DNA from 3 places in the Ruania suaedae genome. Region 3 is predicted to be linked to each of the others. Evidence: riboswitches for the same ligand, from Rfam matches in the RefSeq annotation. Region 3 holds a riboswitch; each other region holds the start of a gene.
The links. A riboswitch is a leader RNA that binds a small molecule or an ion and turns the genes downstream of it on or off. The one in region 3 is predicted to bind S-adenosylmethionine.

Region 1 (9,891 bases), 1.5 Mb from region 3:
TGGCCTGCTGCCGGCCGGTCTCGTTGAGGGGCGTGTCGACCTGCCCCTGCAAGCGTCCCTCGAGGTTGTAGTCCGTTTGCCCGTGGCGCCAGAAGATGACCGTGCCGGCGGTCACGGAGCCTGGTCCGGGCCGGTCTCGCCGCGGGCGTCATCGGGCAGCTCGACGATCGGGCAGTCCTTCCAGAGCCGCTCCAGGGCGTAGAACACCCGGTCCTCCTCGTGCTGGACGTGGACGATGATGTCGGTGAAGTCCAGCAGCACCCAGCGGCCCTCCGAGGCACCCTCCTTACGGACGGCCTTGACGCCCTCGGCCCGCATCGCCTCCTCCACGGCCTCCACGATCGAGCGGACCTGGCGCTCGGTCGAGCCCGAGGCCACCACGAAGACGTCCGTGAGCACCAGCTGTTCGGAGACGTCGAGGGCGATGATCTCGCGGGCCTTGATGCCCGTGGCGGCGCGGGCCGCGACGGCGGCGAGATGGCGGGAACGATCGTCAGCGGGCACGTGTCTCCTCAGTAGGTCGCGTCGGTCTGCGCGATGTCGGCGGATGCGGTGTCAGTGAACCATGCGGTGGCGGCAGCGAGCGCGTCACCGGTGAAGAGATCACCGGTGGCCATGCGCCACACCAGCAGCCCCAGGACGGCGACCGCCAGCACGAGCACGAGGATGTAGAGGGCGAGCAGCCAGCGCGGGGTGTGGTGGTGATCGTCGTCCTCGTCCTCGTCCTCGCGGTCCTCCACGGCGTGCTCACGCTCGGCGTCCATCCGGAGCACGGGGTTCTCGCCGGTGTCCGTGCCGGCGAGGCTGGGCCAACGAGGGCGCATGTCGAAGCGATCGTCGGCCTCCTCTGCCTCCTCCGGCTCGACGGGCTCCTCTGCCTCCTCCGGCTCGAGGGCGGCAGGGGTCTCGGGCTCGACGGCGGCGGGGGTCTCGGGCTCGGCCGGCGGCGCGGGCGGTTCGCCGGTCGGCTGCTCGGATTCGACGACCGGCTCGGCGGGCAGCTCGGGGCTCGATTCCGGAGCCTCGTCGATGTCGCGCACCGCTCGCTGGACCCCGGTCAACTCGCCGGTGGCGTCGACGGTACGGATCCCCCACGCGGTGGCCGGTGGCCGGATGACGGGGCGGCGGCCGGTGGAGGTCCGCTCGGCCGCGGGCTCGGCTCCTGCCGCGGCGGCAGCATCGGCATCGGCGCGCTGCTGGCGCAGCGACCGCCGGGACACCCGACGGCGCACCTTCGGCTCAGGCTCAGGCTCAGGCTCAGGCTCAGGCTCAGGCTCAGGCTCATCATCCACGGCGGCAGCGGCGTGCTGCGCGTCCGGATGCTCGGAGCCCTCGGGGCTCTCAGGGCTTTCGGGGCTCTCGGGGCTCGCAGCACTCTCGGGGCTTTCGGAGCCCGGGCCCTGCGGTGGGGAGTCCTCGGCCTCGGCAGGCTCCGCCGTCGGGGATGGTGCGAGGGCATGCTGGCCGGAGGTGATCGTGTCCACCTCGCCGGTGGGCTCGTAGCCCTTCTCGGTGACGCGGATGGCGCCACTGGCCAGCGCATCCTCGAGCGCTCGGCGCTCCCGGCGCGTCAGCGGTTGCCGGGTGGCCTGCTCGGCCAGACGCGCACGTTCGGCCTCGCGGCGCCGCCGCCGCTCCCCCAGGCCGCCGGTGGGCGTCTCGCTCATGGGCGTTCCTCCGGTGATTGGTAGGTGGTGGGATCGACGTAGAGCCCGTGCTTGCCGATGTATTGCACCACGCCGTCCGGCACCAGATACCAGACGGCCTTGCCGGCCTGCACCCGCTCGCGGCAGTCGGTCGAGGAGATCGCCATCGCCGGGATCTCCTGCACCGAGTACTCCCCCGAGGGCAGGTTCTCGGTCTCGAACTGGTGGCCGGGCCGTGTCACGCCCACGAAGTGCGCGAGGTCCCAGAGCGCGTCGGAGTCCTTCCACTTCAGGATCTGCCCCAGGGCGTCGGCCCCGGTGATGAAGAACAACTCGGCGTCCGGGTAGACCGCGTGCAGATCGCGCAGGGTGTCGATCGTGAACGTCGTGCCAGGGCGGTCGATATCGACCCGCGAGACCGAGAAGCGCGGGTTGGACGCGGTGGCGATCACCGACATCAGGTACCGGTGCTCGGCGCGGGTGACCTCGCGGTCGAGCTTGAACGGCTGCGCCCCGGTGGGGACGAAGACGACCTCGTCGAGGTGGTACTCGTCCGCCACCTCGCTGGCAGCGACGAGGTGGCCGTGATGGATGGGGTCGAACGTGCCGCCCATGATGCCCACGCGAGCGGGGCCGCGGGTGGCGGCGATCATCGCCACGTCCGGTCAGCGTTGCGGACCGTGCCCATGTCAGCGCGGACGGTTGCGGGTTCCCAGGCTCCGGAAAGCGAGAGTCACCAGGAGCAGGAACAGCAGCAGACCACCGGCGATCAGCCCGAAACCGATCGGATGCAGGCCTTCGGCGGCATGCTCGGTGCTCTCGGCGGCGATGATCAGCAGCGAGCTGCGCATCTACGTTCTCCTTCGTCTGCGTGTCACGACCCGAGCCCATAGTCTGTCATGCCCGGTCGGCCGAACTGCGCTTCAGGGGCGTACGTGTCCCTCGCCCTGCACGATCCACGTGGTGGTGGTCAGCTCGGCGAGGCCCATCGGGCCGCGCGCGTGGAGCTTCTGGGTGGAGATCCCGATCTCGGCCCCCAGTCCGAGCTGGCCGCCGTCGGTGAAGCGCGTGGAGGCGTTGACCAGCAGCGCCGCCGAGTCCAGCTCGGAGGTGAAGCGCTGCACGGCGCCGACGTCGTTGCTGAGGATCGCTTCGGTGTGGCCGGAGGACCAGGTGCGGATGTGCTCCAGCGCCTCGTCCAGCCCGGGCACCACCCGCACCGCGAGGTCCATGCTGAGGTACTCCCTCGCCCAGTCCTCCTCGGTGGCGGGGCTGACCTGCGCCGTCGGGCCGGCGTGGCCCAGGGCGATCTCGTCGCCGTGCACGTGCACCCCGGCCTGGGACAGCGCCGACATCGCCGCGGGAAGGAAGGTCTCGGCGGCGTCGGCGTGCACGAGCAACGTCTCGACGGCGTTGCAGACCCCCACCCGCTGCGTCTTGGCATTGAGGAGGATCGCGACCGCCTGGCCGACATCGGCGGTGGCGTCCACATACAGGTGGCAGTTGCCCACCCCGGTCTCGATCACCGGCACCTGCGACTCGGTCACCACCGTCTGGATGAGTCCCGCGCCACCGCGCGGGATGAGCACGTCGACCAGTCCGCGGGCGCGCATCAGCGCCCGGGCCCCGGCGCGGCCGTAGGCGTCCACGGACTGGATCAGCTCGCGCGGCAGGCCGACCTGCTCCAGCGCGTCCCCGAGGACCGCCACGATCGTCTCGTTGCTGCTCGCCGCGGCCGACCCACCGCGCAGCAGCACGGCATTACCGCTCTTGAGGGCGAGACCGGCAGCGTCGACCGTGACATTGGGCCGGGCCTCGTAGATCATCCCGACGACGCCCATCGGCACCCGCACCTGGCGGACCGTGAGTCCGTTCGGCAGCGTCTGGCCGCGCACCACCTCGCCTACCGGGTCGGGTAGTGCGGCGAGCTCACGCAGCGCGTCCGCGATGGCCTCGATCCGCTCCCCCGTCAGCCGGAGCCGGTCGACGAGTCCCGGGCTCATCCCGGCGGCGCTCTCGCGCTCGACGTCGACCGCGTTGGCGGTCAGGATCTGCTCGGTCTCGGCCACGAGGGCGTCGGCGAGGGTGTGCAGAGCCTGGTTCTTCGTGGCGGTGGTGGCGCTGCGCAGGGCGCGGGAGGCGACCTTCGCCGCCTCGGCGAGGTGGCGGACACCCTCGCTCGCCTGCTCGTCGGTGACCTGGGCCGCAGTCTCCACGCTCATCGCCCCAGGATACGGCGTGCCCGGCTCGTGGTCAGCGCTGTCGCCGGCCGGGGAGCCGGTCCAAGACGTCATTCCACCCCTGTTCGGCGCCGCCGTCGGCGACGTGCGTGGTGGAGGTGTGCAGCACGGTGACCACCGTTCCGCCCTCGGTCGGGACGAAGCTCACCTCCACGGTGTCCGTGGCGCCCTCGCCGGGGGCCTCGTCGTCGGAGATCCAGAGCCATGTCATGGCGAGACGGAGCGGAGGGTCGACCACGGTGAACCGGCCGGTGACGCCCACACCGGCGGCAGCGCTCACGATCCGGTACTCCCCACCCGGCCGGGCGTCGAGCTCGTACTCGGTGTCGGGCCACTGCGGCCACCACCACTGTGCCATCTGCGCAGGCTCGACCCAGGCGGCGAACGCCTGCTCGGGGTCAGCACTCACGAGGCGCGAGACCGTGATCGTCGTCGGTGTCATGACCGGTCCTTCCCGGACGTCGTCGAGTTCATGTGTGCCGCGAACCGGTCGAGATGGTTGCTCCAGAACAAGCGGGTCGAGGTGGCCCACATCACGAGTGCGTCGAGGCTGCCCGGGACGATCTCCACGGTGACGCTGCGGCCGGACTTGGTCCGGGTGACGAGCCCACCCTCGGTCAGCCGGTCCAGGTGACGCAGCACGGCGGGGCCGCTGATGCCGAGAATCTCGGCGAGCTCGGTGACGGTGGCGGGGCCGGCGGCGAGTCGGTCGAGCATCCGCCGGCGGGCCTCGTTCGCGATCGCGGTCGCCGCCGGGTCGAGGAGCGCCGTGGATGTCATGTCGCGCAGCCTAGCCGACACTTAACACATCTGTTAAGTGTTCTCGTCGACGTCGACGGACTGCGCCCGTCGCGCACCCTGGGCCCGGCGCAGCCCGCGTGCCCCCACCAGCGAGATGATGGCGGCCAGCGAGGCCCCCACGATCGTCACCGCGAACGCCGGCGTGTAGCCGCCCCAGTCGGCCAGGCGGCCGGCCGTGCTCGACCCGAGGGCGTAGCCCAGGCCCGTGGCCGCGGCCAGCAGTGTCATCGCCCCGCCCAGGCGGCTGGGTGGGTTGATCCGCTCGGCCAGCGTGAAGGTGGTGATCATCGAGGGGGCGATCGCCAGCCCGAGCACCACCAGCACCGGCACCAGCGTGGCGATCGAGCCCACGAGCAGCAGCGGCATGCTCAGCAGCGCCAGCGCCACCGTGAACACCCGCAGCCGGTTCTCGTACCGGAACACATCCGGCACGGCCACCACCGCCAGGCCGGCCGTCACCGAGCCGATCCCGAGCAGCGCGTGCAGCAGCCCGGTCAGCCCCGGCTCCCCCGCCTGCGTGGCCAGCACCGAGGCGCCTGCCTGAACTGAGCCGAAGATCATCCCGATGGTCAGCTGGGCGAGTACGAGCACCACGAGCACGGCCGGCAGCGGCTCCCGGCTCACCGTGGCATCGCGCCGGGGCACAACGGCGGCCGTGGGGTGCACGGCGAACCAGGTGCCGAACAGTCCCAGCAGCACACCGGCGGCGATCAGAGCGGCCGACGGGTTGAGCATCGCCGCCACCAGGCCGACCACCGCCGGGCCGAGCACGAAGCTCGCCTCGTCGGCCGCCCCCTCGTAGGAGAACGCGGCATCGACCAGCGGTTGCTCGGACCGGCCGGACCGGCGCGCGATCGGGCGCCAGCGCACCCGGGCCAGGGTGCCCACCTGCGGCAGGAATGCCCCGCTCGCCCCGGCGATGAGCACCAGCGGCCACCAGGGGTCGCCGGAGGTGTAGGAGGAGGCGGCCAGCACGAGCCAGACCAGCCCGGCGGTCCCGACCAGCGACTGCACCAGCAGGACCGGCCGCTGCCCGATCCGGTCGGTCAGCGCCCCCGCGACCGGGGAGGCGACGGCGTTGACCACCGCGGTCGCGCCCGCGGCCGCGCCGCCGGCGCCGTAGGAGCCGGTGGCGGCCGAGACCAGCAGCAGCGCGCCGATCTGGGACATCGCCACCGGCAGCCGGGCGAGGAATGCCACGAGGATGTAGACCACGCCGGTCAGCGAGAAGAGGTTCCGGTAGGAACGCAGGGGGGACATTCACGGCTCCAGGGTGCGCGGACGCGCGCACCACCCCACCGCTGGTGCGCAGAAGCCCTGATCGCAGTCGCGAGTTTACCTCCGCGACACGCCGGGTCGCCAGCGCTGGTGACGCAGCCGACACGGATGCGCCGGTCTGCAGCACCATCGCGCCGCAGACCGGCGCATCCGTGTCGACCCGGTCAGACGAGCCGGGTCAGACGGGCCGGGTCAGGCGGTGACCCGAGCGCGCGCGGCGCTCACGCGGCGGCGTCCGGCGGCAGCGGTCTCCACCGCCGCCGCGCGCGGGCCCCGCAGTCCGCGTGCCTGCAGCAGCGGCACCACGTCCTGCACCAGGGCGACGACGTCGGTGGGCACCGAGGCGGGGATGACGGTGAACCCGTCGGCCGCACCGGCGTGGACCCACTGCGCCCACAGGTCGGCCAGGTCGGTGGCGGTCCCGATCGAGCGCAGCGGCACCGGGCGCGGCTGCTCCTCGAGCGAGGTGAGGAGGTCCCAGCGGGCGCGCGCGCTGGGCGCATCCGCCGAGATCAGGGTGTGCACATCCACCAGTACCTGCACGTCATCGGCGTCGCGGCCCCACTCCACCGCCGCCTCCCGGATGGCGGTACGTGCTGCACGGGCCTCCTCCAGCGTGGCCACGCTCAGGCGGGCGACGTCGGCACGGGCGGCGGCGAGCTCGCCGTCGACCGAGGTGCGCACGGGGACGACCACCTGCGGGCGGGCCGCCACGGCGGACCCCCGCTGCGCCGTCGGCCATCCGGTGATGACGGACTCGACGGCCCGCAGGCTCCGGGCGCCGGAGGCGGCCACCTCGAGCTGCCAGCCGGCCCGGCCGGCGGAGGCGCGGTGCACGCTGGCCACGGCGCCGGCGACGTGCTCGGGTCGGTGGCTGCCGAGCGGGACGGTGGCGACCAGGGTCGCGCGGGAGGTGTGGCGGGACAGCCGGGAGGCGGCCACGGCACCGTCGAGCCAGTCGTCGCGGCGGCGCACACCGGCGTGGTGGAAGGTCTCGTCCAGGGTGAGCAGGTCGACGCCGCCCTTGTCGGCCAGCGAGGCCAGGCCGGCGAGGCGGCCCATGATGAAGGACTCGGCGTCGGAGTCCTCGGCACGGCGCCACTCACGGGGTGCGCCGGCGCCGGACAGGTCGAGGGAGATCAGCGAGGTGGGCAGGGTGGCCGTAGCAGGCATGAGAGTGTCCTTGTTCTGCGAGAGCGGGGAGCTCGATCGCCGGTGCACGCCGGCGTTGTCACGCCACCGGCAGGTGTGCAGCCGCGAACCGAGGGTGGTTCCGAAGGGGCCAGGCGCCCGAGGGACCGGTCGAGGTTCGGCTCAGGCCGACATGGAACAGCGACACATCATGCAGGCGGCGAAGCGCAGTGCGGGCCGTGCGGGCCGTGTGAACACTGGGGTCCGGTCCTGGATCATCTGTTGCTGTGTCCTTCTCTCGTCCACCGCGCTCGCGGTGTTGCGCTTGCCCTGCACCAGGTGGCCAGGGCCAGGTCGTCACCCGGGGCACCCCACCGCAAGTGGAGGGTTGCCGGTCAGCCGGCCGGGGCCGTGGCACTGCGTCCACGTGTGCTGACACTCAAGACCTTGGTCTGCACTGTACGAGCGAATTGGATGACGTGTCAACCAATCACGATCGGTGCGCCGCGCTCAGCCGGCTCCGTAGCACTGGACCGCACAGTCGAGGGCGTCCGTGCCGAACGCGAGCGCGGCCGCCGCGGCGGGCGTCCGCCCGACTGCGAGCGCCGCGTGCAGGGCGCCGAACCGTTCCAGCGCGGCGTCCTCGCAGATGTCCGCCGGCGCCGCCACCACCGTCCGGGCGCCCGCGTGCAGCCAGGCCCGGGCCATCCCGAGCGAACCCCCGGCGGCGCCGCAGGCCGAGAGCACGACCACCGGGGGCACCCGCGGGTAGAGCTCGACATCGTGACCGAACAGGTCGCCATCGGTCAGGGTGAGGGAGGCGAAGAGCGGGTGCGCCTCCCGGTCCTGACCGTGGGCGCTCACGTGCAGCAGGTCCACGTCGGCGGCGAGGATCTCGGCGTCGTGGCAGTCCTCCCCCTCCCGCACGGGGCGGGTGTGCCATCGCCGGCGCACCAGGTCCGCCTCCGCGCTCCCGGTGCGGGTCCCGGGCCCGACGACCACCCCGACACCGTGGATCGGCCGGGGCGCGGCCTGGCGCAGCCACGCGCTCGCCGAGGTCGGCACGGTCACCGGCACACCGGCGGTGCTCGGCAGCTGCCCCCACGGCATCCGGGCCATCACCGCCGGTGCGGTGATCGTCAGCGCGCCGGCGCCGTGCAACGCCGGAGCGAGGAGCCGGTCCAGGCCTTCGATCCGCTCCCGGAGCGCAGCACGGACCACCGGTGCGCGCAGCTGGGCCGCCATCGTCAGGTCCGCACCGAGACCGCCGAGAAGGCGATCCATCTCGCCCCAGGCACCGAGATCGAGGATGTCCTCGCGGTCACCGAGGGTGAGGGCGATCAGCCGGCCCTCGATCTCCATCAGGCTCACGTAGCGCCCTGGCCCCGCCGCCTGCCGTACCTCCGCCACCGTCACAGTGCTGGTCGTGCCTCTCGTGCCCAGCTCCCCGGCGGTCAGCCAGCGGCCGTGCCGGATCTCCTCCACCAGCCGGCGCCGCCGGTCCGGATCCCCGTCGGGGCCGAGCCGGCGCAGGTCGGCAAGGAGATCGCCGAGCTGTTCGGGCGGACGCGTCGCCGGTACCCGCGCCACCAGCTCGCGCGCCCGTTCCGACCACGTGAGCAGGTGCTGGGCGTCCCCGCTGAGCCAGGCGGCCCGCTGCCCCAGGCGGATCACCCGCGCCCCCACCCGCCTGCTCACCGACTGCAGCTCGAGGCTGCCGATCCCGCGTTGCCACCGGTCCAGCTCGTCGATGGCGTCCGAGGCCGCCGCCAGTGCCGCGCCGGTGTTCCCCGATCCGAGCGCCAGCTCGGCCGAGACCTCTCCGGCGAGCAGGCGCACGGTCAGCGGTGCCTCCGGACCGGGCGGCACCGGCTCCCGGCCTCGTAGACCGCTGGCACGCATCCGCAGGGCGGTGGCGGTGTGGGAACGTCCCGCCGCCCCGAGGCGATCGGCGAGCCCGTCCAGCACACCCGCCTCCGGGGGCGAGGTGGTGCGGCACCTCAGCAGCAGCCCGACGGCGCGCGCCTCGTCCGCCTCGACGGCGTTCTCGTGCTGGACGAAGCGGCGCACGGCACGCTCGGCCGCCCACCGGGCGTCCTCGCCCTCGAGCCGGCGCGCCAGGTGCAGGTCGACGTCCCCCTGCAGCCGCCACAGGTCGGTCTCCGCCAGCCGTGCGGCCACCTGCCGCAGCAGGGCGACCGCCTCTCCGCGCAGGCCGGCGGCATCCAGTGCCTCGGCGCGGTCGATGTCGAGCGTGGCGGTCACGGCCGGACCGAGGTCGGCCAGACCGAGGCGTGCCTGGTCCATCCGGCGCAGGGCGTCCACCAGCTCCCCGCGCAGCAGGTGCACGTAGCCGAGGTTGTGGGCGCACTTGGCGGCCGAGACCGGGTTCGGGCCCCTCGCCCCCTCCTCGAAGTCGCGGCGCGCGGCGTCGTAGGCGGCGACGGTCAGGTGTGCAGTCCCTCGGTTGAGGAGCATGCGGCAGCGCTCCTCCCCCACCAGCGTCTCCAGAGCCGTGCTGAAGAGCTCGATCGCGGCCTCGGTCTCCCCGCGCACGAACCGGATCGTGCCGAGCTGGCCGGCCAGCACGGCGTGCTCCGCCGTCCCGCTCCGGGCTCCCTGGTAGGCGGTCACGCACCGGGCCAGGCCCTCCTCGGCCCGGCCCTGCTCCACCTCGACGAACGCCAGGGTGCCCTCGATCCGCGCGATCTCCTCCGCGCTCGTGGCGCACCGGCGCGCCCGGTGGAGCAGGCGCTCCGCCTCGGGGAGGTCACCGCCGTTGGCCGCGCGCCTGG
Region 2 (9,891 bases), 500 kb from region 3:
GATTCGCTGGATCCTGGTCGGCGACGACGGCCAGCACGACCCCTCGATCTACCGGGAGTTCGCCTGGGACTACCCGGGCCGGGTGGCGGCGATCGCGATCCGCCAGCTCACCCCGGGCGAGCAGGTGCTCGCCCACGGCACCCCGGTGCCGGCCGAGGAGCCGGGCGAGCGGGCGCGCTCAGGCCCGGCACCCGAGGTGAGCGGCGGGGACGGTTTCGCGCTGGCGCCCCAGCTCTCGGAGCTGCTCGGGCGCGAGTCCGGCTGAGGCCGGTGCCGCCGCGGCCGAACCTCAGCCGACCGTGGTGCCGAAGGCCAGGCCGAGCAGATAGGTCGCGCCCGCCGCGCCCCAGCCGATGGCGAGCTGACGCAGCGCCCGGCGTGCGGGCGAGGCACCCGAGAGCACGCCGACGGCAGCGCCCGTGACCACGAGGGCCAGGCCGACGAGCGCCGAGGCGAGGATCACCGCGGTCAGGCCGCTGAGCCCGAGGAGATAGGGCAGCACCGGGATCACGGCCCCGGAGGCGAAGAACCCGAAGCTGGAGATCGCCGCGTGCCAGGCGGAGCCGATCTCCTCCATCGAGTGGTGGGACACGCGCCGCGGCGGGACCGTCGGGTTGTACGTCGCGAGCCGCTCCTCGGCTCGGGCCTGCGCCTCGTCCGGGCTCATCCCCCGGGCGCGGTAGACCAGCGCCAGCTCGTTGGCGTCCACATCCAGGTCCCCGACGGCGGCGTGCGCCTGCGGGCTCGGGGTGGAGGCCTCGAGCAGCTCGCGCTGGGAACGGACCGAGACGTACTCCCCGGCTCCCATCGACAACGCACCCGCGAGCAGTCCGGCGACACCAGCCACCAGGACCGCTGTGGTGCCCACCCCGGAGGCGCCGATCCCCAGCACCAACGCCAGGTTGGAGACCAGCCCGTCGTTCGCACCGAAGACGGCCGCGCGGAACGTGCCCGACATCCGCGCCCGTCCCCGCATCGCCAGCGAGCGCACGACCTCCTCGTGGATGCGTTCGTCGGCCGCCATGGCCGGGGTGGCATGGTCGTCGCCGGCGTACTCGGACCGGGACTCGGCGCGCTGGGCCAGCGCGAGCACGAACACCGAGCCGAACCGGCGGGCAAGGGTGATCAGCAGGCGTGAACGCAGCGACGGCGGACGGCGCCGCCCGACCCGGTCGCCGAGCAGGCGCTCCCAGTGCGCGGCATGGCGATCCTCCGCGCGGGCCAGGGCCAGCAGGATCTCGCGTTCCTCCCCCTCCCGCCGGGCCGCCAGCTGGGTGTAGACGGCAGCCTCGGCACGCTCCTCCGCGAGGTACCGACGCCAACGGCGCACCTGCGCGCGCTGCGGCTGGTCCGACACCGCGAAGCCGGGTTGTTCGCTCATGCCTGCAGTCTTCCAGCCCACGATGCCCGCGAGCCACCGGCACCGGATCGTGCCGTGGCGCCGCGATGCGGCGGTGTCCACAACCCGGCCGGCCGGCCGCGAACGCCGCCGGAGAACCGGACAGGGTGAGCGCATGGGAGAGCACCGTGCGCGGCGGCCGCGAGCAGCCACGGTGGTCCTCGCCGTAATCCTGGCGGCCGCGACGGCGTACGTCGCCCCCCACTGGTGGGCCCAGGTGGCCGGTCCGGCGCCGACACCGGTGGCGCGGGCCACGCTGGAGGCGGCTCGGACCGCACTTCCCCGGCTCGCCGTCGTCGAGCCGCTCGAGCTCGAGGACTACGAGCGGGAGTTCTTCGGGCCGGCGTGGGCCGACGTGGACGGGAACGGCTGCGACACCCGTAACGACGTGCTCGGGACGTGGCTCGCGGACCAGGTGCGCGACCCACTGGTGGCGTGCGTGGTGGAGTCGGGGCGCCTGCACGACCCGTACACGGGGCACGTCATCGACTTCCGCCGGGGGCCGGCCACGAGCTCGGCGGTCCAGGTCGACCACGTGGTGGCGCTCGCCGACGCCTGGCGCAAGGGCGGCCACACCTGGGCGCCCGGGTACGCCCAGGCGTTCGCCAACGACCCGGCGAACCTCATCCCGGTGGACGGCGCAGCCAACCTGGACAAGGGAGCCGCCGACGCCGCCGGCTGGCTCCCGCCCAACACCGGGTTCCGGTGCGCGTACGTGGTTCAGCAGATCCTCATCAAGGCCGCCTACGGCCTCGGTGTCTCGGCCACCGAGCTGGCGGCGCTGCGTGAGGTGCTGGCGCAGCGCTGTGGGGCCGCGCAAGCGGACGCGTGCGCGGGATGTCGGCGGACGCGGATAACCTCGGACCAGCACATGAGCATCGGCGGGAGGGAGAGCACGGATGTTCCTGACCGACGAGACCCTGGTGTACAGCGCCACCGATCTGGCGACCGCCCACGAGTGCGAGTTCCAGCTGCTGCGGCGACTGGACGAGAAGCTCGGCCGTGTGCCGGCTCTGGAGATCACCGATCCGATCCGCGAGCGCGCCGCACGCCTGGGGGTCGAGCACGAGGCCGCCGTGCTGGCCGGCCTCCGTGAGCGGTTCGGCGCCGGCGTGGTCGAGATCGGCCCACCCACCGGGTACACGCCGGCAGCACTGACCGAGCAGGACGAGCGGACCGCCGCGGCTCTGCGCTCGGGCGCGGACGTGGTCTACCAGGGCGGGTTCTTCGACGGCCGCTTCCACGGAAGACCCGACTTCCTCGTACGCGAGGGGGCGCGCGATGGCCAGGCGCGCTACGCCGTCGTGGACAGCAAGCTCGCCCGCTCGGCCAAGCCGAAGGCCGTCCTGCAGGTGGCCGCCTACGCCGCGCAGCTGCTGCGCCTGCAGGTTCCGTTGGCCGGCCACACCCGCCTCGTGCTCGGCACCGGCGAGACGAGCGAGCACGAGAGCATGGCGAGCGTGGCTGTCCACCGCGAGCACCGCCGACACGTACAGCACCTGCTCGACTCCCACCGGCTGGCCGACGGTCCGGTGCGCTGGGGTGAGGAGTGGTACACGGCGTGCCTGTGGTGTGAGTACTGCCGCGCCGAGATCGCCCGCACCCGCGACGTGCGGACGATCTGGGGGGTGCGTGCCCGGCACCGCGACGCCCTGCGCGGGGCGGGTCTGGAGACCATCGACGACGTGGCCGCGGCCGGCAGCGCGCCACCGGAGGTCGACGCCCGCAGCTGGGAGCGGATCCATGCCCAGGCTGCCCTGCAGCTGCAGCAGGAGCGGGCAGCGGATCCAGCAGCGGTCCTGGCTGAGGTGCACGACCGCGCCGGACTCGACGCGTTGCCGCCCCCGGACGCGGGGGACGTGTTCTTCGACTTCGAGGGAGACCCGCTCTGGGTGGACTCCGACCGGAGCGAGTGGGGCCTGGAGTACCTGTTCGGACTGCTGGAGGACGAAGGCACCTACGTGACCTTCTGGGCGCACGACCGGCCCGCCGAGGCCGTGGCGCTGCGCGACTTCCTGGCGTATCTGCGGCGACGGCGCGCGCAGTACCCGGGGATGCACGTGTACCACTACGCCGCGTACGAGCAGGACACGCTCCGCAGCCTCACGCGCCGTCACCGCGTCGGTGAGGAGGAGGTGGGCGAGCTGCTCGCCGCGGGGGTCTTCGTCGACCTGTACGCCACGGTGAAGGCCTCGGTCCGCATCTCGCAGCCGTCGTACTCGCTGAAGAAGCTCGAACCGCTCTACATGGGCTCGACGTCGCGCGACGACTCCGGCGTCACGACCGGGGGAGATTCGGTGCTCGCGTACGAGCGGGCCTGCGCCTTGCGCGAGCAGGGTGAAGACGAGGCCTACCGGCGGCAGCTGGACGTGCTGGCCGACTACAACCGCTACGACTGCCTCTCCACCCGGCGGCTGCGGGACTGGCTGCTCGCTCAGCGCGACGCCGCGCCGCCGGGTAGGGCGGCGGGCGGCACGGCCGGCGCTCCGGCGGACAGCGGAGGCCGGATCGACCGAGCCGGCGCAGCGGACCGAGCCGACGCAGGTGAGCGAGCCGACGTGGCCGCCCGGCCCGACCCGGCCACCGGACCGGCCGCGGAACGGGAGACAGACGTCACCGAGGTGGCCGGGCTCGAAGCCGGACTGCATCTGGTTCCGGTCGACCACCGGGAGAACGGACGGTCCGCGGCCGAGGCCGCCGAGGTCGTCGCCCAGGTCGGCGCACTGCTGGGCCGGCCGGCCGTCGACGCTGGCCGTCCGCGACCGCTCGAGGCCGCCGACGTGCTGGTGGTGGCCGCGCAGCCGCGCCAGCAACGGCTATTGCGCGAGGCGCTCGACGCCGCCGGGCATCCCCTGGTGCGGGTCGGTGACACCACCGGCGCTCTCGATGGACGCGCTCCGGTGACCGTGGGCTCGCTCGCTCTCAGTTCACCGGACCGGGCGCCCGGTGGGCTCGCCGGCGTGCTGGATCCCTGGAGCGAGGCGAGCGCCGGGGGCGGCAGCACGCCGGCGGGGCGCCTGATCCTCGTCCACTCCCCCGCGCTCCAGCGCACCATGCCGCGCGACGCGGCTGACCTGACGAGTCTGGGCCGGTTCCTGCGGCGATGCTCAACGGCGTCGATGCGCCGGCGGCGCCTGCGCTGAGTGGTGAGCGCCCTACGCGCGTGATCCGGTGCCGCCACCGGGCTCGGGGTTGGCGTTGGTCCCGGGACCGGGTGTGTCCGAGGCGGCACTACCGGATTCGGTGCTGGAGTGCGAGGACCCGAACCGCCCGGAGAGGCGGTCCTTGACCAGGCCGGTGGCACGCTCTGCCATCTGCGAGCCCTGCTCGCGCATCACCGACCCGACCCGCTCCTCGGCGGCGTTCACCTGCTCCTGCACCTTCGGGTTCTGCCACGCGTTCTTGGTGGCTTCCTTGATCCGCGCGTACTGCTCGCGGCCTGCTCGGGTGCCGAGCACGTACCCGACCCCCGCCCCGACGACGAATGCGATCTTGCCGTTCATTGCGGTCTCCCAGCTTCGGTCCGTGTGTGAACGTCACCCTAGCCCGGCACCGGCCGAGTCACCTGTTGAGCGGCGACGACCCCGCGCGCACCCCGCGGGTGGCAGCCACCAGGTTGCGCAGCGACTCCTCCGTCTCGGCGTAGCGACGCGTCTTCAGCCCGCAGTCCGGGTTGACCCAGAGCTGGGTGGCGGGCACCGCGTCCAGCGCGCGGTCCAGCAGCTGGGCGATCTCCTCCTGGCTCGGCACGCGGGGGGAGTGGATGTCCCACACACCCGGTCCGATCCCGCGGGAGAAGCCCGAGGCGGCCAGCTCGGGCACCACCTCCATCGCCGAACGCGCCGCCTCGAGCGAGGTGACGTCTGCTCCGAGACCGTCGATGGCGTCGATCACCTCACCGAACTCGGAGTAGCACAGGTGGGTGTGCACCTGGGTGTACGGCGCAGCACCCGAGGTCGCCAGCCGGAACGAGCGCACCGACCAGTCCAGATAGGCCTGGTGATCCTCGGCCCGCAGCGGCAGCAGCTCGCGCAACGCCGGCTCGTCGACCTGGATGACGCCGATGCCGGCGGCCTCCAGATCGGCCACCTCGTCCCGCAGCGCGAGTGCCACCTGCTCGGCCACCTGGCCCAGCGGCAGGTCGTCGCGCACGAAGGACCACGCCAGGATCGTCACCGGTCCGGTGAGCATGCCCTTGACCGGCTTGTCGGTGAGCGAGGCGGCGTAGCGGGTCCACTCCACCGTCATGGGCGCGGGGCGGGAGACGTCACCCCACAGGATCGAGGGCCGCGTGCACCGCGATCCGTAGGACTGCACCCACCCGTGCTCGGTGACGGCGAACCCGTCGAGCAGCTCCGCGAAGTACTGCACCATGTCGTTGCGCTCGGGCTCCCCATGCACGAGCACATCCAGCCCGAGCTCGGTCTGCAGGTCGATCACCCGGCCGATCTCGTCCCGGATCACCTGGTCGTAGACCTCCTGGGTGATCTCCCCCGTGCGCCGCTGCGCCCGCGCACGGCGCAGCTCGCCGGTCTGCGGGAAGGACCCGATCGTGGTGGTCGGCAGCAGCGGCAACCCGAGTCGTTCCTGCTGCGCAGCCACCCGGACGTCGACCTGGGCACGCTCGGTGTCGGAGGCCGTGAGCGCTCCCGTCCGGTGGCGCACCTCGTCCCGGCGCACGCCGGGTGCGCCGGCGCGATCCGCGACGGCGCCGCGCGCCACGGCGAAGGCCTCGGCTGCGCCGTCGGGGCCTGCGGACAGGGCGAGCACCTCGGCCACCTTCTCGTCGGCGAAGGCCAGCCAGGAGCGCAGCCGCTCCGGGAGCGCCTGCTCGTCAGCAACCGTGTGCGGCACGTGCAGCAGCGAGGTCGAGGTGCCCACGCACACGCGCCCCTGGTGGGCCGTCCGTAGCTGGTGCAGCCGCTCGGTGGCGGCGTCCAGGTCGGTGCGCCACACGTTGTGGCCGTCCACCAGCCCTGCGACCAGGGTGAGGTGGGAGGCCTGGGCGAGGGCGCCGTCGTCGGGTATGGATCCCTTGACCAGATCCAGCGCGATCGCCTCCACGCCGGTGGCGGCCAGCACGGCGAACCGTTCGCGCAGGTCGCCGTAGGGTGCGGCCACGAGCAGCTGCGGGCGGGCGGATGCCTGCGCCAGCTGCCGGTAGGCGCGCTCGGCGGCCCCGGTGAGCCGCGGCGCGGGAACGGCGCCGTTGTCGCTGACCAGCGCCGGCTCGTCCAGCTGCACCCAGGTGGCGCCCGCGGCGGCGAGCTCGGAGAGCAGCTGCCGGTAGACCTCGACGAGGTCGTCGAGCCGGTCCAGCGGGTCGGTGTCCTCCTCGCCCTTGGCCAGCGCCAGGAAGGTCACCGGCCCGACGAGGACGGGCCGGGTCAGCGTGCCCTGCTCCTTGGCCTCCAGGAACTCGGCCACCGGAGCCGAACCCGGGATGTGACGCAGCGGCGTCTGCGCGCCGATCTCGGGCACGAGGTAGTGGTAGTTGGTGTCGAACCACTTGGTCAGCTCCAGCGGGGCGGTCCCGGCGTCGCCGCGAGCCAGGCGGGAGTAGTCGGCCAGGCCGACCGGCCCCTCGGCGTCGATGCCGAACCGCTCCGGGACGGCACCCACGGCCACGGCCGTGCTGAGCACCTGGTCGTAGTAGCTGAAGTCGGAGGGGATGGCCGCCGCGTGCGGGTCGAGGCCGAGGCCACTCAGGTGCTCGCGGGTGCGGCGGCGCAGGGCGGAGCCCGCCCCGGCGAGGTCGGGCTCGGTGGTGGCACCGGACCAGAAGGACTCCAGCGCGCGCTTGAGCTCGCGGCGCGGGCCGATGCGGGGGTAGCCGAGCACGGTGGTGGCGGGGAAGGGCTGGGCGTCGTGGGTGTGCTGAGTCATCGAGTCCTCCGGTGGATCGGGTGGTCGTCCCCTGCCGGGGTGGGAGTACGAGGGGGCGGTGCAGTGTGAGTGGGAGTCAGTGGACGTCGGCGGGCCGGGTCAGGTGGGCCGCAGGCCGGACTCGCGCAGCAGGTCCAGCACGGCGCGCGAGGAGTTGAACGTGTAGAAGTGGATCCCGGGCGCACCGGTCTCGAGCACCTCGTGCACGAGCCGGACGCTGGCGGCGAGTCCGCGCCGGTACGCCTCCTCCTTGTCCGGCGCACTGTCGAGCTCCTCGAGCAGCGCGGGCGGCACCGGCACGCCGGTGAGCTCGACCATCCGGCGCAGCCGGCGCGGGTCGGTCAGCGGGATCAGGCCCGGCACGATCGGGATGCGCACGCCCGCCGCGCGCGCGGCACGGACGAGCTCGGCGTAGTGGCCGGCGTCGTAGAAGAGCTGGGTGATGGCGAAGTCCGCTCCCGCGGCCTGCTTCTCCAGGAGGGCGGCGACGTCGTCGTCCTCGATGCGGGGCCGCCCTTGGGCGTCGTAGGCGCCGCCGGGATAGGTGGCCACGCTGATGCTGACGGCGTCCCCCTCCTCGCCGAGGTGGTCGCGGGCGGTCTGCCGCAGCAGCGCCACGAGCTCACTGGCACGGGTGAGACCCTCAGGGTGGGGACGCCAGTCCGGTTCGCCGGCCGGCGCATCGCCGCGGAGCGCGAGGAAGTCGCGCACGCCCGCCTGCAGCAGGGTGGCGACGTAGCCGTCGAGATCCTCGGCGCTGGCTCCGACGCAGGTGAGGTGGGCCAGTGGCGTGATGCGGGTCTCGTCCCGGACCCGGCAGATCAGCTCCCGGGAGGTGGCACGCGTGGAGCCGGAGGCGCCATAGGTGATCGAGAAGTAGTCGGGGGCGAGATCGGCCAGTGCACCGATGGTGCGCCCGATCGTCTCCTCGCCTCGCGGCGTGCGGGGCGGGTAGAGCTCGAACGAGATGCACGGCCCCGGCCGGGGGGTGCGGTAGAGGGTGGCGGTGGTCATGGGGGACCCCCGCCGTCGGGTGGGTGGACCTGTGCCTGCATCAGAACTCCATCGGACCTGGCTGTAGCACCCTTCCCCGCGGGAGGCTTCCGTTGAGGGGTTGCTGCGGCGTCGTCGAGCCAGGACTCTCGGCCGCTCTGGATGGTGAGTTTCCGATGCTACCTGTCTCATGTCCTGCCTCCAGCTCGTATCACTGGATGAGACCGGCGGTGGAGCGACGCCGTGCGCGCACCGGGTCGGGGGGCCACACTCGGAAGGAGGGCAGGCCCGCCCGACTGATCACGTAGGAGGCACCCGTGCCGGACCCGATCACCGACCCCGACGCCTTCCCCTGGACTCGCGCCGGCGAGCACGTGCTGGTCGCCCGGCACGGCGCGCTCGGGCGGATCCGGCTGAACCGGCCCGAGACCATCAACGCCCTCACCACGGAAATGGTCACCGCGGTGAGTGACCAGGTGCATGCGTGGGCCGACGACGGGTCGGTCCAGGCGCTCGCCCTGGACGGCGCCGGTGACCGGGGCCTGTGCGCGGGCGGTGATGTGCGCGCGATCCGGGACTGGCTGCTGGCCGGCGACGTCGATCGCGCGGTGCAGTTCTGGGAGGCCGAGTACGCCCTCGACCGGCTGATCGCGCAGGCCCGGATCCCTGTCGCCGCCTTCATGGACGGGGTGGTCATGGGAGGCGGAATCGGGCTTGCCGGGCACGCTTCGCTACGGCTGGTGACCTCTCGCACGACCGTCGCGATGCCGGAGACGGCGATCGGCTTCTTCCCGGACGTGGGTGCGCTGTTCGAGCTCTCCCGGGCTCCGGGTGAGCTGGGCACCTACCTCGCCCTCACCGGGGCGCGAGCCGGCGGGCAGGAAGCGATCGCCGCCGGGCTCGCTGATGAGCTCATCGAGGCCGAGGCCTGGGAACGGCTGTGCGCGCGATGGGCCGGGGGCGCGCCCCTGGAGCCGGTGGAGGGCTTCGAGCCGGCCCGCCGTCCGGGCGGCTCGGTCGGTCACCGCGCGTGGATCGACGACTGCTTCAGCGGCGACGACCCGGTCGCGGTGGCCTCCCGCCTGCGTGATCGCCCGGAGCCGGAGGCACAGGAGGCGGCATCGATGTTGTCCTCGCGCTGCCCGTTCTCGGTGGCGCTCACCCTCGAGGCCATCCGCCGTGCCGCCCGGATGCCGACCGTGGCCGACGTGCTCGACCAGGACCTGCGGTTGGGCACGGGGTTGATGCGGGGCGCCGGGGCCGGTGACTTCATCGAGGGAGTGCGGGCAGTCCTCATCGAACGGGGGCAGGAGCCGCGCTGGCGGCACGCCTCGCTCGAGGAGGTCGACCCGGCCGAGGTGCTCGCGCTGTTCTGAGTGGCGTCAGGACCGCCGCTGGTCCTGCAACGTCCACACCAGCGGCACGCTGGTGGCCGTCGGCCCTTCGCCGAAGCTGGCGAAGCCGTCCAGATGGGTGTTGATGAACTCCTGCCAGCGCGCGTTCGGCTCACTGTGCTCCAGCTCGCGCATGGCCGCCTCGAAGTCGTCGCACTCGACGAGGTGGAAGAGATCCCGGCCACTGCGCCAGATCTTCCAGTCGTGCACGCCCAGGCG
Region 3 (9,891 bases):
CCAGTCGACGTCGTTGAGGCGGCCGAGGCGCCGGATGTCGCACGCCTCGTTCACCACCAGCCGGTAGGGCCAGACGCGGCCCGGTTCGATCGTGTCGCCGCTGCGCGCCGGCGCCTGCTCGTCCGCGGCATCGATCAGGTCGGGGTCGGTGCCGATCTGATCCGCCGTGGCGGTGCTGCCCGGCGTGGACAGGTCGGCCGAGACGACGGTGCGCTCCTCCGGCACCCCGGCGGGCGGGTCCTCGGCGCTGAGCTGGACGTGGAACGGGCCCTCGGGAAGGGCCTCACGCTGGACGGCCACGACGAAGGCGTGCGGGTTCGCGTCCTCGGTGCAGGCTCCCGGTGAGCCGGGCACGACGATCTCGGCGTGCAGCACCCGGCCGGTCGCCACCACGTCGTCGAGCCGGATCGGGCAGCTGGAGCCGTACACGGCACCGAACCAGACGGCGATCTCGCTCTCCAGGTCCAACGCCGGCACCTCGCCGCTCATCCCGGCTTGCTCCCACAGGTCGGCGTACTGCGACTCGGTCGTGGCCACCCCGGTGCGATAGACCTCCCCGGTCTGCTCCTCTCCGAGCAGCCGCCACTGCTCCCCCTCGGTGGGCTGCTCACCGGGCTCGACCACCTCCTCGGGCTCCGGCCCCGAGACGCACAGCGGTTCGTCGACGAACTCCTCCATCGCCTGCAGGTTCTCCTCCGACAGGACGCTGAGTTCGACGGCGACCACGCCCAGCTGAGGTTCCGGTGCGAGACTGCTCACCGCGCCCTCGGGTCCCTCGGTGCGCACCCGCTCGGCGAGGTCGGCCAGCTGCTCCTCGGTGTGCAGGGCCTCGACCACCGCCACCCCCTCGTCGCTGAACTCATCGGCGACCTCGGTGCGGCGCTCGGCGACATCCTGGGTGAACGCCACCGACACCCAGCCGTTGTGCTCGCGGTCGATCCAGATCCCGGCATAGCCCGGCAGGTCCTGCGCCCACGCACGGACCTCCTCCACGGGCTGGTCGTTGCCCACGTACACCGGATCGTCCCGGTAGTTCTCATCGGGAGCGCGCAGCGGTGTGACGTCCTCGCAGGCGACGATGCTGTCGTCGGGAGGTGGTGCGCCCGGTGTCTCGGGTTGGATCGCCCCGCACGCGGTCAGACCAGCGGTCGTCAGGATCGCCATCGTGGCTCCGAGACGCTTGCGGTCGCGCATCTTGCCCCCACTTTCCGGGTTCATCACGATCGTGTCCTGACGGCCGACCGTGTTGCACCTACCACGCAGCCTACTGTCCGATCCGTGGGCGGGCGCGGACAGTGACATGACAGCCCGGCGATCGCCGACCTACGATGCAGGGGACCATCCAGAGCAGCCGAGAGATCTGGCTCGATGACGCTGCAGCAACCTCGCCCGAAGGTGCTACCGCCAGAACCGATGGAGGAGCGCATGACCGAGCACACGACCGGGCACCCGAACGGTCCGGGCACACATGGCCGGGGCGGCCCCGCCGGACCTCCTGGCCACCGGTACCGGTTGCTCACCGGTCCTGACGACGCGGCCTTCTGCGAGCGCGTCAGCGATGCCCTCGAGGAGGGCTACGAACTGTACGGGTCGCCGTCGGTGACCTTCGACGGCAGCAGGGTCATCGCCGCACAGGCGGTGCGGTGGCCCACCAACGACGAACGACCGAACGCGGAGGTGCGGCCCGTATGAGCTATGCAGGTGACCTGAACCCCAAGGACGCATGGGCGCTCCTGGCCGAGCACCCCGACGCCGCGCTCGTGGACGTCCGCACGCAGGCCGAGTGGTCCTTCGTCGGTGTGCCGCGCACGGACGAGATCGACCGGCCGACGCTGCTGATCGAGTGGAACACCTTCCCGAACGGCTCGCGCAACCCCGCGTTCCTGGACCAGCTGAGCCGTGCCGGGTACGCGGCCGGGGACGGCAAGCCGCTGGTGTTCATCTGCCGCAGCGGACAGCGCTCCATCGCCGCCGCGGAGGCGGCCACGGCCGCCGGGTTCGGCCCGGCGTACAACGTCAGCGACGGTTTCGAGGGGCCCACCGACACCGAGGGCCACCGTGGCTGGGTCGGGTGGCGGGCGGACGGCCTGCCCTGGACGCAGAGCTGAACCGGGCGCCGTCGTGAGTGATCCGCGCCCGCACGCCAGTCTGCCCGAGGGGCTCGGGCCGGCCACCCTCGCCGTGCGCGGCGGGCAGCAACGGACCGAGTTCCGTGAGACCTCCGAGCCGCTGTTCCTCACCCAGGGGTACGTCTACGACCACGCCGCCGACGCCGAAGCCGCGTTCGCGGGCGAGGCCGACCGGTTCATCTACTCCCGCTATGGCAATCCGACCGTGGCCGCCTTCGAGGAACGGTTGCGCCTGCTCGAGGGGTCCGAGGCCTGCTTCTCGACGGCGACCGGTATGTCCGCCGTGTTCACCTCCCTGGCCGCCCTGGTCTCCTCGGGCAGCCGGATCGTGGCTGGGAATGCGTTGTTCGGCTCCACCTTCGTGGTCCTCGACGACATCCTCGGCCGGTGGGGCGTGCAGGTGGACTACGTGAACGCCCACCGGATCGAGGAGTGGGAGGCGGCGCTGGCCACCCCGGCCGACGTGGTGCTGTTCGAGACGCCCTCGAACCCGATGCAGGACATCGTGGACGTGCAGGCGGTGTGCGAGCTGGCCCATCGGGCGGGGGCCACCGTGATCCTCGACAACGTCTTCGCCACCCCGATCCTGCAGCGCCCGCACGAGCTGGGCGTGGACGTGGTGGTGTACTCGGCCACCAAGCACATCGACGGCCAGGGCCGGGTGCTGGGCGGGGCCATCCTCGGCAGCCGGGACTACATCGAGGGGCCCGTCAAGCAGATGATCCGCAACACCGGTCCGAGCCTGAGCCCGTTCAACGCCTGGGTGCTGCTCAAGGGACTGGAGACGCTTGCCGTACGGGTGCGGGCGCAGACCGCCGCGGCGCTGGAGATCGCGGGATGGCTGGAGTCCCAGCCGGGGGTGCGTGCGGTGCGCTACCCCTTCCTGGACTCCCATCCGCAGGCCGAGCTGGCGAGAGCCCAGATGAGCGGCGGAGGCACGGTGGTGACGATCGACCTGGACGTCGATGGCGAGCAGGAGCAGATCAAGGAGCGCACGTTCGCTTTCCTCGACGCCCTGCAGCTGGTGGACATCTCCAACAACCTCGGGGATGCCAAGTCGCTGATCACCCACCCGGCCACCACGACGCATTCGAAGATCGCGCGGGAGAAGCGCTACGCCGTCGGGATCACCGACTCCACGGTGCGGCTCTCGGTCGGGCTGGAGGATGTGGTGGACCTGCAGGCGGACCTGAGTCGGGCGCTGCGGGCGCTGTAGCAGCCGGGTCAGGTGGTCGGCAGCCACACCCGCATCGAGGACGGGCCACGGTTGCCCCAGGAGTGATAGGGCACCAAGCGGACCGGACGCACATCTGTCAGTTCGGGATGCTGAGGTGCCGACGTGTAGGGCCAGGCCACGTCCGGGTGCGTGGCGGTCCTGACATTGACCGTCACGTCTCCCGGCCCACCTTGCGGTGGACGTGAGGAATCGACCAGGACGTCGCCGATCTCTCCTGCCAGATCGATGCCCTCGAGGCAGTAGACCCGCGGTCCGCACTGCACCGCGACCTGCCCGCGCACCGCGTCGATCCGGTCATCCGGCCAGATCCAGCGGGGCGCGACGGGCAACGTGAGGACAACCTCGGCCCCTGCCGGCGGGGCTTCGACCTGTGCATACCCCGGCTCGACCTCCTGTACGTGGCCATCGATCTCGACGGTGGTACCCGCGGCCCACTGCGGCACCCGCAGGGAGAGGGTCCACTCGCCGTCGGGACTGCGCTCGACCCGAATCCGGATGGCCCCGGACTCGGGGTAGTCGGTTTCGACGTGCACCGCCACCGTGCCGGTTGCCAGCTCAGCGGTGACCGTTCCCGACGCGTATTGGTTCAGCTGCAGTCCGTTCTCGCTCGCTGTGGCGACGTAGGCATCCAGCGAGGCGATAGTGCGGGCGACGTTCGTGGGGCAGCAGGAGACGTCGTACCACGGGGCCCGCATGCTCGACTCCGCCCGTGGACTCGGCACGTCAACCGCAGGGGGCTCGCCGGCCTCACGGCGGTAGAGGGTGTTGGAGTAGAAGAAGCTACGCCCGTCCTCCGCCGGGGACGTGGCGACGACGTTGAACAGGATCCGCTCGATCTGGTCCGCCCATTCCGGGTCGCCGGTCGCGAGCAGCAGTCGCTGAAAGTACTGGATGGCGCCGATACCGGCGCAGGTCTCGGAGTAGGAGCGGTCCGGGGGCAGGGAGTAGTCCTCGCCGAAGGCCTCTCCGGTGTGCCGGGCTCCCATCCCGCCGGTCAGATAGGTGCGCCGCGCCAGTGTGGTGCGCGCCTGTTCGAGCAACGCCTCGAGCAGCTCGTCATCGCCGGTGTCCACGGCCACGTCGGTGGCGCCTGCGGCCAGGTACAACGCCCGCACGGCGTGACCGCGCGCGACCGTGGCCTCACGGACCGGCACGTCGTCCTGGTAGTAGGAACGCCCGAGCTCGATGTCGGCGAGAGTGCCACCTCCGCGGCGTTGCACGAACAGGGCCGCCTGGTCCAGGTACCGCTGCTCGCCGGTGGCGCGGGCGAGCTCGGCCAGCGCGGTCTCGACCTCGGGATGCCCACCGACCTGGGCTCGGCCGTCCGGGCCGAACTCTGTGCACACGTGGTCGGCCGCGCGCAGTGCGAGCCGCACGAAGTCGTCCTCGCCGGTGGTCCGTAGCCGCGCGACCGCGGCCTGGAACAGGTGCCCGTAGCAGTACAGTTCGTGCCCCCACTCGAGGTTGGAATACCGGGGGCGCTGCCCGGGACGGCCGAACTTCGTGTTGAGGTAGCCGTCGCCGGTCTGAACCGGGGCGATCCGTGCAGTGAGCGCACGGAAGCGCTCGTCGAGGGTGGTGCTGCCGGTACGGCCGATCTCCCAGGCCATCGCTTCCATCAGCTTGTACACGTCGGAGTCGGAGAATTCCCGGCCTCGCCGGACCTCGGTGATCGTGCCCGCCACGGCAGCGTCAAAGTTGCCGATCCATCCCACCCGCTCCATCCAATCCTGGGCATGGTCGATGATCGTGGTGGCATTCAACTCCTGCAGGCGAGCCCAGAAGCCTCCTTCGATGGCGACTTGGGGCCCTCCGAGTGGCCGGACGGCGCCCTGAGCGGGCATCACGGGCAATCCAGCGGAGTGTGTGGTGGGTGTGACAGACATGGGCTTCCTTGGTCGAGGGGCCTACTTGACCGAGCCCGCGGCGAGACCGTCGCGGAGCTGGCCGTAGGCGAGCAGGTACACGATGAGGATGGGGATCGAGGTGAGCACCGAGAGTGCCATCAGTCCGGGCCAGTTGATGCCGAAGGCGGAAACCTGCTGCGCCAGTAGGGCACTGAGCGGGTACTGACCGGGCGAAAGGTAGAAGTTCACGGCGTAGAGAAACTCCCCCCAGGAGAGCAGGAACACCAGGGTGCCTACCGTGAACACCCCGTTCCGGGCGATCGGTAGCACCACGGTGGCGAAGATGCGCATCACCCCGGCACCGTCGATCGCGGCCGCCTCCTCCAGCTGGGGCGGGACGGCCCGGAAGAACGGCCGCAGCAGCATCACCGCGAACGGGGTCAGCAGTGCGGTATCGGCGACGATTACCCCTGCCGTGGAGTCGAGCATGCGCCACTCGCCGAAGATCTGGAACAGCGGGATCACGTTCGCCGTCTGCGGGCTCATCTGGAACACGATCAACAGTCCCAGCCCGATCATCGAGACCCATCCGCTCACGCGCGCCACGGCGTAGGCGGCGGGCACGGCGATGAGGAGTACGAAGGCGGTGGTTCCGACGGCGATCGCCACCGACTGCTGCAGGGAGCTCCACAGCTGTGGGCCGATCATGTCGCGGTAGGCGTCCAGGGTGGGGCTGAAGGAGAACGCAGGCCCGAACACCTCATCCGAGCCCTTGAAGGAGGTGAGCACGATCCAGAACAGGGGGACCCCGTACAAGAGTGTCATGAGCACTTTGATGAGGCCGGTCACGGGCCCTGTGCGCTCGTTCATCCTCGGGTCTCCTCTCGTCGGATCGAGCGGGCGTAGACCACCGCGAGCAGGAGCACCATCGCCACGGCGAGCACCGAGGTTGAGGCCCCGAGGCCGTAGTCGTAGCGGGTGAACGCCTGCAGATATCCGAGGAAGGGCAAGGTATTGGTGGCGGTGCCCGGGCCTCCGTAGGTCATCACGTAGATGAAGTCGAAGGACCGGAAGCCGTACACCACGGTCAGGATCAGCAGCACCAGGCTGGTGGGCCGCACCGCCGGGAGCATGATGTGCCGGACCTCCTGCCACCGGCTCGCTCCGTCCAGGGCGGCCGCCTCGAACTGCTCCCGGTCGATCTGCAGCAGCGCGGCCCGGAACACAAGTGTGTTGAACGGGATCACCGCCCATGCGTTCACCACGGCGACCGACCCGAGTGCCCAGTACTGGTCGTACAGGAACGGGCGCTCGGAGAACCCCAGACCGGTGACGATCGAGTTGGCCAGGCCGTCGCTCGCTAGCAGGAACTTCCACACCGATCCGTTCACCACCGGGGGCAGGGCCCAGGCGAAGACCATCAGGGAGAGCAGTACGGAGGACCACCAGCCCTTGGTGCGCAGTGCGGCTGCGGCAGCGAACCCCCCGATCATGCCAAGGATCGTCACCGCGAGGACGAAGATCGCCGTGCGTGCCAGGGCGTCCCCGGTCGCCCCGGAGGCGAAGCCATCGAGATAGTTCTGCAGACCGACGAATGCCCAGTCCTGGCCGAGGTTGCTGGTGGAGACGTCTGAGACGCTCATTCGCAGCAGCTGGATCAGCGGGTAGAGCGAGAACAGTCCCAGCACCACCACGGCGGGCAGGGCGAACGGCGCGTGCGGGGAGAGGCGCCGTCGGCGTTTCCTGGCCTGGCCTGGCCCTGGGCGCCGGGCGGGTGGTGTGGTGGTCGCCGTGGTCACGGCACGCCTCCCGCGCTCGCTGCGGTCACTGCTCGGCGAGTAGCGGCTCGAGGTCGGCGATCACCTGGGAGGCGGCCTCCTCGGGATCCTGCTGCCCGCCCAGGACGGCGCTCCAGGCCTGACCGACTGCGAGCTGCACGTCCGGCACGGACTCCGGCGGGATGGACTGCGCGGGATAGCTGGCTCCGTAGGCCGCCACGGTCTCGGTGAAGGCCGAGAGGAGCTCGTCGCTGGTGACCGCCTCGTCCTCGGCCGCATCGGAGCGGGACGGGATGTAGCCGACCGTCTCGGTGGCCGCCACCTGTCCTTCCACGGAGAGGTACGTCGTCGTGAGGTACTCCCAGGCGAGATCCGGGTCATCGGCATTGGCGGTGATGCCCTGGCCCTCGCCACCGAGGTAGACCTGGCCGGAGTCGTCGAGCGGGAGGGGGACGACTCCGTACTCGAAGGAGGCGTCCTCAGCGGCGCCCATCTGCCAGTTGCCGTTCTCGGCGAACGCGATGTCCCCCGCGGCGAACTCCTGGAAGGGCACGGTCTGATCCCAGTTGACGACCTCGGGGGAGAGGTAGCCGGACTCGACCCAGCCGCTGACGCGGCTGAACGCACTCTCGAGCGCGCCCGCATCCGGGGAGTCGTAGCTGAAACCGTCGTGGGAGAGCCACGGGTAGGCCTGCCACTCGCCCTGCCCCTGTGGGAGTCCGGTCATGGTGATGCCTTCGTAGCCGGCCTCGACTGCCGCCTGCATCGCCGCTTCCAGTTCGTCCATCGTCTGCGGTGGCTCGACGCCGATCTCGTCGAGAATGTCCTGGTTGTACCAAAGACCGAGCAGGTTCACGTACCCCTGAACGCCGTAGATCTGGTCGTTGACCGAGTGGAGGACTGACTCGGGAAGCTGGTCGGTGTCTTCCCAGTCGGCGAGGTAGTTGTCGAGTGGGACGAGAACATCGGCCAGGGCGAGCGTCGAGGTCTCGGCCCCGTTGAAGACCACGACGTCCGGACCCTCGCCGGCGCCCGTGGCCGAGACGACCTTCGACATGATCTGGTCGTACGGGACGTAGGCGTTCTCGACCGTGACGTCCGGATGGGCATCCTCGAACATCTCGGCGTAGGTGTCCATCACCTCCACCTGGTTCGGCTCTGAGAAGTAGTGCCAGACAGTGAGGGTCTGCTCGCCTTCGCCGGCAGCGCCGTCCGAGGCCTCCTCATCAGATCCGCCGAGTCCAGTGCCCGATCCACAGGCCGCGAGCCCGAGAGAGACGGCAAGGCCGCCTGAGGCGAGAAGCACCGCCCGACGCTGCCATGGGGTGTGAGTGCTGTAGGTCACGAGGATCTCCTTCGTTCCTGTGGGGCCGGCAACGCTCGAAAACGCTTTCGGCAGTTTCGAGCAGGTTAGCATCCGGTTCGTGTACGGTCAACGGGTGGACAAGTGCGCGGGGATGGCGAAGGCGGCTTAGATGACTGGAAATTCGGTGCGCGCGACCCTGCGCGACGTGGCGTCCGCTGCCGGTGTCTCCCTCGCCACAGCGTCGAAAGCGCTCAACGGACGGTCCGATGTGAAGGCCGACACCCGTGTCCGGGTGCTGGAGGCGGCCGAGGATTTGCAGTTCACCCCCAACTCGGTGGCCCAGCACCTGGTCTCGGGGCGCACGCGCTCGGTGGGACTGATCACCTCCGATCTGGTCGGGCGCTTCTCGCTCCCGATCCTGCGCGGTGTCGAGGGAGCGTTCGGGTCACAGCAGATGTCGGTTCTGCTGACCGATGCTCGCGAGGACTCGATCCGCGAGCAGCACCATGTGCGCACCCTGCTCGGACGTAAGGTGGACGGGCTGATCGTCGTCGGTTCCCGCACCGACCCGCGGCCCTCCCTCGGCCGCCATCTCCCGGTGCCAGTGGTCTACACCTACGCCCCCTCGGACGATCCCCAGGATCTCTCCTTGATCTGCGACAACGTCGGCGCCGGTGAGCTGGTGACGCGACACCTGCTCTCGTTGGGCAGGCGCCGTATCGCCCACATCCTCGGCGACGGGACGTATCAGGCGTCGCACGACCGGCTTGCTGGGATCACTGCGGCGTTGGCGGAGGCGGGTGTGGAGCTGGTGGGCGCTCACGACATGTTCGGGTCGTGGACCGAGTCATGGGGGCGCGCCGCGACCACGCAGATCATGGATGCCCATCCCCGAGTCGACGCCATCATCTGTTCCTCGGATCAGATCGCCCGCGGCTGCTTGGACTCGTTGCGAGAGCGTGGAGTCACGGTGCCAGGCGATGTGGCGGTGGCCAGTTTCGACAACTGGGAGATCCTGGCCACGGGATCCCGGCCGGAACTGACCTCGGTCGACATGAACTTTCAGGCGATGGGCAAGGCTGCGGCCGAACAGATTGTCGTAGCGCTCGACGGCGAGCCGCGAGCGGGTCTGCTCACCCAGGTGTGCCGACTCGCGATCCGCGGGTCGACGGTGGGTGAGTGAACCGGCGTAGTCGGCTCAGTCGACAACGCCGTACAGGCGGTCCCCGGCATCACCCAGCCCGGGGATGATGTACCCCTTCTCGTTCAGATGATCGTCGACGGCGGCCGTCACGATGGTCACGTCCGTGCGGTCGCCGATGGCCTCCTGCACCGTGCGCAGGCCCTCCGGGGCCGCGAGCAGGGTCACGCAGATGACATCGCGCGCGCCGCGCGCGAACAGGTACTCGATACTGGCCACGAGCGTACCGCCGGTGGCGAGCATGGGGTCGATCACGTAGCACTGCCGGCCGGTGAGATCGTCGGGGAGGCGGTTGGCGTAGGTGATCGCCTCGAGCGTCTCCTCGTTGCGCTGCAGGCCGAGGAAACCCACCTCGGCGGTGGGCAGCAGCCGCGTCATCCCCTCGAGCATGCC

Region 1: another riboswitch for S-adenosylmethionine. It lies ahead of LQF12_RS10530 (LLM class oxidoreductase); the one in region 3 lies ahead of LQF12_RS03625 (DUF1737 domain-containing protein).
Region 2: another riboswitch for S-adenosylmethionine. It lies ahead of LQF12_RS01265 (methylenetetrahydrofolate reductase); the one in region 3 lies ahead of LQF12_RS03625 (DUF1737 domain-containing protein).

What each region holds. Positions count from the first base shown of each region.
Region 1 is NZ_CP088018.1:2,288,550-2,298,440, forward strand. It holds gene LQF12_RS10485 (histidine phosphatase family protein) at 1-115, opposite strand, end outside; gene rsfS (ribosome silencing factor) at 112-504, opposite strand; gene LQF12_RS10495 (hypothetical protein) at 513-1,667, opposite strand; gene nadD (nicotinate-nucleotide adenylyltransferase) at 1,664-2,299, opposite strand; gene LQF12_RS10505 (hypothetical protein) at 2,336-2,497, opposite strand; gene LQF12_RS10510 (glutamate-5-semialdehyde dehydrogenase) at 2,570-3,868, opposite strand; gene LQF12_RS10515 (SRPBCC family protein) at 3,900-4,328, opposite strand; gene LQF12_RS10520 (ArsR/SmtB family transcription factor) at 4,325-4,666, opposite strand; gene LQF12_RS10525 (MFS transporter) at 4,700-5,947, opposite strand; gene LQF12_RS10530 (LLM class oxidoreductase) at 6,158-7,138, opposite strand; SAM riboswitch class IV at 7,413-7,543, opposite strand; gene LQF12_RS10535 (CHAT domain-containing protein) at 7,607-9,891, opposite strand, start outside.
Region 2 is NZ_CP088018.1:290,701-300,591, reverse strand. It holds gene LQF12_RS01295 (App1 family protein phosphatidate phosphatase) at 1-265, shown strand, start outside; gene LQF12_RS16530 (VIT1/CCC1 transporter family protein) at 290-958, opposite strand; partial or broken gene LQF12_RS16525 (VIT1/CCC1 transporter family protein) at 1,070-1,180, opposite strand; gene LQF12_RS01285 (HNH endonuclease family protein) at 1,515-2,495, shown strand; gene LQF12_RS01280 (TM0106 family RecB-like putative nuclease) at 2,404-4,542, shown strand; gene LQF12_RS01275 (YtxH domain-containing protein) at 4,555-4,902, opposite strand; gene metE (5-methyltetrahydropteroyltriglutamate--homocysteine S-methyltransferase) at 4,961-7,285, opposite strand; gene LQF12_RS01265 (methylenetetrahydrofolate reductase) at 7,385-8,299, opposite strand; SAM riboswitch class I at 8,345-8,447, opposite strand; gene LQF12_RS01260 (enoyl-CoA hydratase/isomerase family protein) at 8,596-9,654, shown strand; gene LQF12_RS01255 (L-rhamnose mutarotase) at 9,661-9,891, opposite strand, start outside.
Region 3 is NZ_CP088018.1:795,122-805,012, forward strand. It holds gene LQF12_RS03620 (hypothetical protein) at 1-1,221, opposite strand, end outside; SAM riboswitch class I at 1,336-1,420, shown strand; gene LQF12_RS03625 (DUF1737 domain-containing protein) at 1,426-1,692, shown strand; gene LQF12_RS03630 (rhodanese-like domain-containing protein) at 1,689-2,108, shown strand; gene LQF12_RS03635 (O-succinylhomoserine sulfhydrylase) at 2,122-3,345, shown strand; gene LQF12_RS03640 (glycoside hydrolase family 127 protein) at 3,354-5,252, opposite strand; gene LQF12_RS03645 (carbohydrate ABC transporter permease) at 5,274-6,038, opposite strand; gene LQF12_RS03650 (carbohydrate ABC transporter permease) at 6,080-7,012, opposite strand; gene LQF12_RS03655 (sugar ABC transporter substrate-binding protein) at 7,038-8,336, opposite strand; gene LQF12_RS03660 (LacI family DNA-binding transcriptional regulator) at 8,467-9,480, shown strand; gene upp (uracil phosphoribosyltransferase) at 9,496-9,891, opposite strand, start outside.